3 regions of the Staphylococcus condimenti genome follow, and region 1 is predicted to be linked to each of the others. Evidence: predicted binding sites of a transcription regulator. Region 1 holds the regulator's gene; each other region holds the start of a gene.
The links. Region 1 encodes Rex, which represses fermentation and respiration genes when NADH is low (regulators of the CRP and FNR family bind a similar motif). Its sites were predicted from a motif close to TTGTGAAATATTTCACAA; they were not measured.
Positions count from the first base shown of each region.

Region 2: a site for Rex is predicted at 1,418-1,435, ahead of arcA (arginine deiminase). Genes of this name have one in related genera too.
Region 3: a site for Rex is predicted at 1,625-1,642, ahead of A4G25_RS10705 (nitrate/nitrite transporter). Genes of this name have one in related genera too.

Region 1 is NZ_CP015114.1:2,587,478-2,590,772, reverse strand. Features, by position in the region: gene A4G25_RS12440 (YeeE/YedE family protein) at 1-761, shown strand, start outside; gene A4G25_RS12435 (sulfurtransferase TusA family protein) at 788-1,012, shown strand; gene A4G25_RS12430 (redox-sensing transcriptional repressor Rex) at 1,060-1,704, opposite strand; gene A4G25_RS12425 (ABC-F family ATP-binding cassette domain-containing protein) at 2,301-3,295, shown strand, end outside.
Region 2 is NZ_CP015114.1:2,052,809-2,056,103, forward strand. Features, by position in the region: gene arcA (arginine deiminase) at 1-1,062, shown strand, start outside; gene arcA (arginine deiminase) at 1,492-2,727, shown strand; gene arcD (arginine-ornithine antiporter) at 3,007-3,295, shown strand, end outside.
Region 3 is NZ_CP015114.1:2,259,246-2,262,540, reverse strand. Features, by position in the region: gene A4G25_RS10710 (hydroxymethylglutaryl-CoA synthase) at 1-108, shown strand, start outside; gene A4G25_RS10705 (nitrate/nitrite transporter) at 338-1,504, opposite strand; gene nreC (nitrate respiration regulation response regulator NreC) at 1,791-2,444, opposite strand; gene nreB (nitrate respiration regulation sensor histidine kinase NreB) at 2,456-3,295, opposite strand, start outside.

The DNA of each region.
Region 1 (3,295 bases):
GTTGGCTTGCTCTAATCTCTTACGCCATCTTCTCAGCTATTACAAAAGCAGGTTTGCTTAAACCTGTGATGGAAAAGTTAAATTCAAAAACTAATGTTAATGCAGATATGTCTGCGAGTACAGGAATTCCTGCATGGATTTTTGTTATTGGTCTTGTCGCAGTTACAGGCTATTTTGTTGTCAGAACACTACGCAAACCAAAACCTAAAATTGCAGTACCTAAATTGAAACAACGCTATACAGGTATACGTCATTTCTTCTTCGAGAAAAAATTCCATCCTTTTATTGCAGCGATTGCTGTTGGTTTAATTGCTTTAATTGCTTGGCCTATGAGTTATTCTACAGGTCGAGAAGGTGGACTTGGGATTACAACACCTTCTTCAAACTTAGTACAGTTCATACTGTCTGGTAAAACTTCATTTTTAGATTGGGGTGTATTCTTAGTTCTAGGTATCTTTATCGGATCTTACATTGCTGCGAAAGGTTCAAGAGAGTTTGCTTGCAGACTTCCTGATAAAAAAACACTTCGCAATAGTGTAATTGGCGGTGCCTTTATGGGATTTGGCGCTTCAGTAGCCGGCGGATGCTCAATTGGAAATGGCTTAGTAGCAACAGCTGCTCTTTCATGGCAAGGTTGGATTGCTTTAGCAGCTATGATTTTGGGTACATGGTTTATGAGTTACTTCTTATTTGTAAAGCCTATGAAAGCTATGCAAAAATCGACTAAACAAAACGCAGCACGTCCAGCTGCACAATCTTAAATTCAAATCACTTAAGGAGTGTTTACATGTTACATGAATTAGGAACCGTAGGAATGGTTTGTCCCTTCCCATTAATTGAAGCACAGAAAAAAATGCAGACTCTAGATGTCGGTGATGAATTGAAAATCGATTTTGACTGCACGCAAGCAACAGAAGCTATCCCAAACTGGGCGGCTGAAAATAATTATCCAGTTACTAATTATGAACAAATTGGTGATGCATCTTGGACAATTACAGTTCAAAAAGCTTAAATTAACATCAAAAAGACGCTCCAAATTAAATTTTGGAACGTCTTTTTTCAGTTACTGCTGCGTAGGTTGTTCATAAAAAATAAAAGCGATTGCAATTCAATACCTAAATCAATTTGATGAACAGAAACATCATCAGGTACATCAATTCGAGTAGGTGTGAAATTTAAGATACCTTTCACTCCGCCTTCTACGATTTGATTCGCTGCTTCTTGTGCTGCACTGCCAGGTGTTGTTAAAATTACTACATCTAGCTCTGCACTTTTCAAAACAGATTGAAGATCTTGCATTTTATTTACGATAACATTGCCGACTTTTGTACCGACGATATCTTCGCGAATATCAAAAGCTTCAGTAATAACCATTTCATCATGGATAGAAAAGTTATAAGAAAGCAATGCTTTACCTAAATTTCCTACTCCGACCAGACCGATTTTAATCGTATCGCTCTCGCTGATTTTACTTTTAAAAAATTCCAACAAACTTTCAACATTATAGCCGTAACCTTTCTTACCTAATTCTCCAAAGTAAGAAAAATCTCTTCTGATAGAAGCAGAATCGATATCTAAGGCTTCACTGATAGTTTTAGAATTAACTCGATCAATTCCCTTTTCATGAAGTTGATTGACAAGTCTGTAATAGAGCGGCAAACGTTTTAAGGTCGCACGAGGAATATTATTTTTTTGATTACTCAATTTGTTTACCCCCACATCTTCAAAAACTATTATTTATGAACAAGTTCTAATCTCTCATGTAAATACTGTAATAGACTTTGTTGATTGTAAAAAATGAATAGTTCAGAAAAAATACTTTTAGTTTTTCTAAACTTATTTTTTGAGGAGATTACAACGTTCAAATAGTTTTTATTATATATTGTAACTACGTTAATCTTCCTAGATTAAAGGATTAAAGCATTTTTATTAACTAAGTATACCTTATGTACCTCTAAAAATAAATAACTGTAAAAGTAACTTTCTATGAACAATTTAACCGTTAATAACGCATATTCTAGTTATAATTCTTCTGTTATTTTTCAGTGATGTAGTTACCATTATACGTTTAAATATATAATTTGAACACATGATTTCGTAACAAACTTAATACAAGCTAATATTTATTAGTGATTTTGATGTAAAATAGTACTATATTTCATTAAAGGAAATTCGTGATATTTAATAGGCAGAACTACTATTTCCACTTATAATGGAAGGTAAGTGATGATACAGAGCGAAAAGAAAGGAGGTCTACGAGCCAGTTTTTAATTTAACATGCTGACTCGTAAACATACGACATGATTTTATTACAACTTAACGATGTCTCTAAATCGTTCGATGGTGAAGAAATCTTTAACGATGTTCACTTCGAAGTAAAGAGCCACGAAAAAATAGGAATCGTCGGCAGAAATGGTGCCGGTAAATCTACTTTAATGAAAATTATTGCCGGAGTCGATGGGTATGACGAAGGCCATATTTCTAAAATCAAAAATTTAAAAGTTGGTTATCTGACTCAGCAAATGACCTTAGATACTAACCATACTGTATGGGAAGAAATGTCAAAACCCTTTGCGAAATTAAAGCAAATGGAAGCAGATATGCAAGCAGAAACAGCGTGGTTGGCTGAACATGCTGAAGAATATGAATCTGAAACATTCAAAGCGCATATGTCTAAATATGAAACGCTTTCCAATCAATTTGAACGATTAGAAGGTTATCAATATGAAAGTAAAATCAAAACAGTTCTTCATGGTTTGGATTTTTCAGAAGAGGATTTTCATCGTCCCGTTAATGATTTCAGTGGCGGTCAAAAAACACGTTTATCTCTTGCTCAAATGTTATTAAGCGAACCTGACTTATTATTACTCGATGAACCGACCAACCACTTAGATATGGAAACAACACAATGGTTAGAAGATTACTTGAATTATTTTAAAGGCGCTATTGTGATTATCAGTCACGATCGCTTCTTCCTAGATAAAACAGTAAATCAGATTTATGATGTCGCTTTAGGAGCTGTTCAGCATTATGTCGGCAACTACAGTAAATTTATTACTCAACGCGACCAATATTATGAGAAACGCATGCAAGAATACGAACGTCAACAAGCTGAGATAAAGCGTCTTGAAACTTTTGTTGAAAAAAATATCACACGTGCCTCAACAAGCGGTATGGCAAAAAGTCGTCGAAAAGTATTAGAAAAAATCGAACGTATCGATAAACCGATGTTAGACGCAAGAAGTGCAAACATTCAATTTGATTTCGACCGCAATACCGGAAATGATGTATATCA
Region 2 (3,295 bases), 530 kb from region 1:
GCGCAATTGTTAAGAGATGAAGGGGTAGAAGTGCTTTACCTTGAAGATTTAACTGCTGAAAGTATTGCAGATCCGATGGTAAGAGCACAATTCATAGAAGATGTACTTAAAGAATCAAAAAAGACAATCCAAGGTCATGAAGAGGAAATTCGCGACTTATTTAACGCACTCACAGACCAAGCACTTGTAGAAAAAGTAATGGCTGGCGTACGAAGAGAAGACATACAACTTAAAACACCGCATTTAACAGAATATATGCGTCATCCATATCCTTTTTATATGGATCCTTTACCAAATCTTTATTTCACAAGAGACCCACAAGCTTTTATAGGTAATGGTGTATCTGTGAATCAAATGCATTGGCCAGCGAGACGTCGTGAAACGCTATTTATTGATTATATCTTGAAACATCATCCAAGATTTGCTGATGCAGATATTCCTATTTGGTATGACCGTCATATGCCGTATCAAATGGAAGGCGGCGATCAATTAGTACTTTCAAAAGAAGTATTAGCAATCGGTATTTCAGAACGTACTTCTGCACCTGCTGTTGAAGAGATTGCACGCAAGATTTTCGCACAACCCGATTCGACATTTAAAAAAGTTATCGCAATTGAAATTCCAAATACGCGTGCATTCATGCATCTCGATACAGTGTTTACAATGATTGATTATGATAAATTTACTATTCATTCTGCAATTCAAGAGATGAGTGATCAATTCAGCATCTTTATTATCGAGCCAGATGGAGATGACATTAAAATCGAGAAATCAGATTCATTAAAAAAAACACTCGAAGATGCATTGCATGTTCAAGAAGTTGAACTGATTCCCACAGGAGACGGCGATCCAATTATTGGACCGCGTGAACAATGGAATGATGGTTCCAACACACTGACTATCAGACCAGGTGTAGTAGTAACTTATGATCGTAATTTTGTGTCTAACCAGTTACTACGTGATAAGGGAATCAAAGTACTTGAAATTAAAGGAAGCGAATTAGTTCGTGGACGTGGAGGTCCACGTTGTATGAGCCAACCCATATATAGAGAAGATATTTAAAAAATTACTGTCACCTAAAACAAGGTGGCAGTTTTTGTGTTTAAGAACAAAATAATCGTTAATTTAATGAAGTCTATAATTTATTATCAATAAAGCATAATGAGTTATATGCAAAATAAATTAATATTCACTTTATAAATGTCAAAACACGTGTTAACACGGTCACATTTCAATGTGTATTCACATATTATGAATATATTCTCTAAATAATGAATAAAATACTTTTTAAAGAAATTCAAACTAGAAAAGTGCTGCAGAAACAATGGAATATGCATAAAAAAGACGGGATAATGTAGTATTTATACAAATTTATGCAATGAATAAATTTAAGAGTGTGAAAAATACAACATCCATTATGTGATTTAAATCACATATACAGTGTTTGCAAGGGCTTACAATGTAGACAAATAGAACAAGGAGGTTTCACAAATGAATGAACATCCAATTAAAGTAAATAGTGAGATCGGAAAATTGAAAACGGTATTGCTTAAACGTCCAGGAAAAGAATTAGAAAATTTAGTACCTGAGTATCTTGGTGAATTATTATTTGATGATATCCCGTACTTGAAAGTAGCTCAAGAAGAACACGATAAATTCGCACAAACGCTTCGTGATGAAGGCATAGAAGTTGTTTATCTTGAAGACTTGGCAGCAGAAGCGATTGAAGATCCAGAAGTGCGCAAACAGTTTGTTGAAGATGTTTTAGCAGAATCTGAAGAAACTTTATTAGGGCACGAAGATGCGATTAGAGCATTGTTCGAAGACTTAGACAATAAAGAATTAGTGGAAAAAGTAATGGCAGGTGTACGTAAAGAAGAAATTCCTTTAGAAAAAGAACACCTTGTAGAATACTTAGATGATTCTTATCCATTTTATATGAATCCGATGCCAAACTTATACTTCACTCGTGACCCGCAAGCATCTATCGGAAATGGTATGACAATCAACCGTATGTATTGGCCAGCTCGTCGAAGAGAATCTATTTTCTTCACTTATATTTTAAAATATCATCCACGTTTCAAAGATGCAGATGTGCCAGTATGGTTAGACCGTAATTCACCATACAATATTGAAGGCGGAGATGAATTAGTATTATCTGAAGAAGTTGTAGCAGTGGGTATCTCAGAAAGAACATCAGCACAAGCAATTGAAAGATTAGCAAGACATATTTTCGCTAACCCTGAATCTAAAATCAAAAAAATCGTTGCAATTGAAATTGCGAATACAAGAGCTTTCATGCACCTCGACACAGTGTTTACAATGATTGATTACGATAAATTCACAATTCATTCTGCTATCGAGAAAAAAGGTGACGATATGAATATTTTCACTATCGAACCAAGCGATGATGGCAAAGATATTAAAATCACAAAATCATCTAACTTAAAAGAAACATTAAAAGATGCTTTAGGTTTAGATGAAATTACATTTATCCCAACTGGAGATGGAGATCCTATTGTTGGTCCGCGTGAACAATGGAATGACGGTTCTAATACATTAACAATTCGTCCAGGTGTTGTAGTCACATATGACCGTAACTATGTTTCTAACCAATTATTACGTGATAACGGAATCAAAGTAATTGAAATTACTGGTAGTGAATTGGTTCGCGGTAGAGGGGGCCCTCGTTGCATGAGTCAACCGCTATACCGTGAAGATATCTAATTTCAAAGTGATAGCTTGGCTTTAAATGAAATGGATTGCATCAATAGAAGTGATTCGAAGTCTTTGTTTAAAGCCTTGCTTCCAATTAATAATACTGCTTTGAAAACAAATCTAAAACGGCGGCAGTCGACAAATAGCCCGCGTACTTATGAAGACCGCACGAAAAACTGTTAAAGCAGTATGCGTCAAAAACTTAATAAATTGACAACACATACTTAGCAGCAAAGAAAGTTTGATTTTTGCTTTTGTATAGCTGCAAGTGTTAAAGGAGTTTTGAAAATGAGCGAACAATTAGAACAGAATAAACTCAGTAAAACAGCTTTAATCGGTTTGGTCATTGGTTCGATGATTGGCGGCGGTGCCTTCAACATCATCTCAGATATGGGCAGCAATGCCGGCGGATTAGCGATTATTATTGGCTGGATTATTACTGCAATCGGTATGATTTCACTTGCATTTGTCTTCCAAAACTTAACAAATAAACGGCCGGATTTAGACGGTGGAATATACAGCTATGCACGTGCAGGTTTCGGCGACTTCGTTGGTTTCTCTAGTGCATGGGGATACT
Region 3 (3,295 bases), 330 kb from region 1:
GACAATCTAGAATTTGATACTGAAACAGAATTAGAAGTAGAACCTAAAGGCAACTTCTATCTAAAAGAAATCTCAGATAATATCCGTTATTATGATACCGTAAAATAATAAATATAGCTTGTTTAAAGCAATGCTTTACTTTGAAGTCTCGAACTTGTTTCGGGACTTTTTTTGCGGATAAAAATATATTTTTTTATCCCACCTTTTCTTTCATTATTATAAATCAGATAATTATCAATAAATCTTTCATTTACAAAATAATAATGGACCATCAATCCTTGCGATTGACGGCCCATACATTTTTAATATTTACATTTTTCATTCATCCATACCGTTCTTATTTATATGCAAGCGAACGATTTTTCTTGCTTAAATGCCACATTGTACCAAGTGCTAAAACACCAAATAGTGCTAAGAAGATAAAGGCTAAGTGGCTTGTTCCTGTAACGCTTGTTACATAAGTAATCACAAGTGGCGGGAAGAAACCTCCAAGTCCACCCATCATTGAAACAATACCATTTGCAACCCCTGCTTCTTTTTGGAAGTATTGTGGCACCAATTTGAATACAAGCCCATTTCCGATACCTGCGCAAACACTGACTGTTAAACAGCCCACTGTGAATAAAACAATATTATTGGCAAGTCCTAAAATGATTGCACCAATAATCATAAAAGTAAAGTCTACTTTCAATGCTTTTACAGCATCGATTTTGTCTCCGATAATACCACCGAGTGGTCTTAAGAATGTAGCAATCGCAATGAAGATACCTGCTCTGATACCTGCATCTACTGTAGTAAGTTCATAATGATCGACTAAGTATTTTGGTAAAAAGATACCGAAAGCTACAAATGAACCAAAAGTAATAAAGTACCAAAAACTCAAATAATATGTTCTTAAGTCTTTTAATAAATCTTTTGTTTGTGCTATTAATGGAATTTTAACTTTAGGTTCTTTTGAATCACCTAAAAAGAACATAATAATCGCAAATACAGCCATTACAATCAAATATAATCTAACAGTTGATTGCCACCCTATTACACCAGCAATCGGAGGTGCTAAGAATGAAGATACAGCTGTTCCTAAATTTCCCATTCCATAAATACCATTTGCCAATCCTACTTTATCTTTAGGGAAATATTTAGGAATTGAAGTTACTCCTACTGAAAAGATAGCTCCAGCTACACCCAAAAAGAATCCTGCCAACATCAGCATATTCACTGATTGTGCTTGGCTAAGTAAAAAAATTGGGAATAATAATATGATAAAACTAGAGAAGAAAACCCATTTAGCTCCAATAATATTTGTTAAATAACCAAATGGGATACGTAAAACTGACCCTAAAATAACAGGAATTGCAAGTACAATTGAAATTTGTGAGCTTGTAATGTCAATATCCTGCGAGATCATCGGCATTAATGGTGCAATAATACTCCACACCATAAAGCCGGCTACCAAGCTTAAAGTTTGGACTGTTAATTGTAAACCGCCTTTTGATTTGTTCATTTTTTTCACCCTAACATTTTCATATCAAAAAAGAGTAGCAGTACCTCAGTGCATTTTTTACTTTGAGTCGAAGTTTTTTAATATTCTAAGATACTGCTTATAGTTTATATTTTATAGGTCGTGTGAAAGATTGAACATAAGGGCTTTCCCTTAAAACATTCGGCTTTTCCCTAATACATATTTACCAGCCTCAAACCTTGTCATATCAGTGTTTATAGTCACATTTCTGCCACAATTAAAAGCCAAAAAAAGAACCTGTCTTTAATCGACAGATTCTTAAAATTCATCAAAAATCAAGCAACTTTTTCTTTAAAGCATACTCTACCAGTTCAGGTTTTGATTTTAAATTCAATTTTTGCATAATATGTGTTTTATGTGCTTCTACTGTTTTAACTGACACAAACAGTTTTTCAGCAATTTCCTTGTTTCCATAACCCTTAGCAATTAACGGCAGAATCTCTAATTCTCTTTTAGATAAAATACGAAATGGATCATTTGTATTTTTAGCATCTTGACCTGTATTATTAACAAATTCATTAACTAATGAAGTTGTCATTTTTGGATCAATATACGTATCACCGCGATAAACAGTACGAACAGCAGAGATAAGTTGCTCATCCGGTGCATTTTTTAAAATATAGCCCTTAGCGCCGTTTCGTAAAACATGGAATAGATACTCTTCATCATCATACATTGTTAAAATCAAAATCTTAGTTTCAGGAAAGCTTTCTACAATTTTACTTGTAGCAATAAGCCCTGACTCACCAGGAGGCATGCTTAAATCCATAATTAAAACATCTGGTTGGTGCTGCATCACTTTTTTATATGCTTCTACACCTTCAGCAGCTGTATCAACAACTTCCATATCCTCCTGAAAATTCAAAATCATAGAGAATCCAGTTCTTACAACTGCATGATCATCTGCAATCACTATCTTCAACTTAAAGTCTCCTATCGTATATCAGTTATTGGAACTTCCAATGTTACAATGGTGCCGCGACCGATCTGAGAATCTATATTAACTGAACCATTCACTAATTCTGCACGTTCATTCATGCCGAACAAACCTAATCCTGTTCCTTTTGGATTATCTCCCCGTTTAAATCCGACACCGCGATCGCTCACTTCTGCAATAATATTATTTTCATTTAATTGCAATGAAACTTCAACCACATCGACTTGTGCATATTTCAAGGCATTAAATAATGCTTCTTGCACTACTCTATATACCACAGTTTCGATTTCATTATCAAAGCGTTGTGCAGAAAAATTAGTATGATAATCTATATGGATGCCATAATTTTTCTCGAATTGTTTAAAATAAGAACGAAAAGCAGCATCTAATCCTAAATCATCAAGAGAAGACGGACGTAATTCTACTGATAAATTACGTACATCATCAATCAAACGTGACATGATACCCTCTATTCGCTTCGAATTATCTATCAATTCATCCTTTTCTTGCTGATATTTTAACAAACGCAATTCCACGTCTACATTGATTAATTCTTGTACAATGCCATCATGCAGTTCTCTTGAAATACGTTTTCGTTCATTTTCTTGAGCGGAAATTGTTTTTTGCATCATTTTTCGTTGATACATACGTTCTTGACGCTGAATTTGCGGAGACACGTTGTGTAATGTAAATGCGTAAATTCCTTTTTTATGATCGATCAATTCATAAGATGCTGTGTAAGGTTGAACTTTATTTTCTTTTGTGCGCATAAACACTTGGAAGCTGCCTTTTCCTATTTCCAAAGCCTCTAAAAAGCAGTTTTCACAAGACATAAT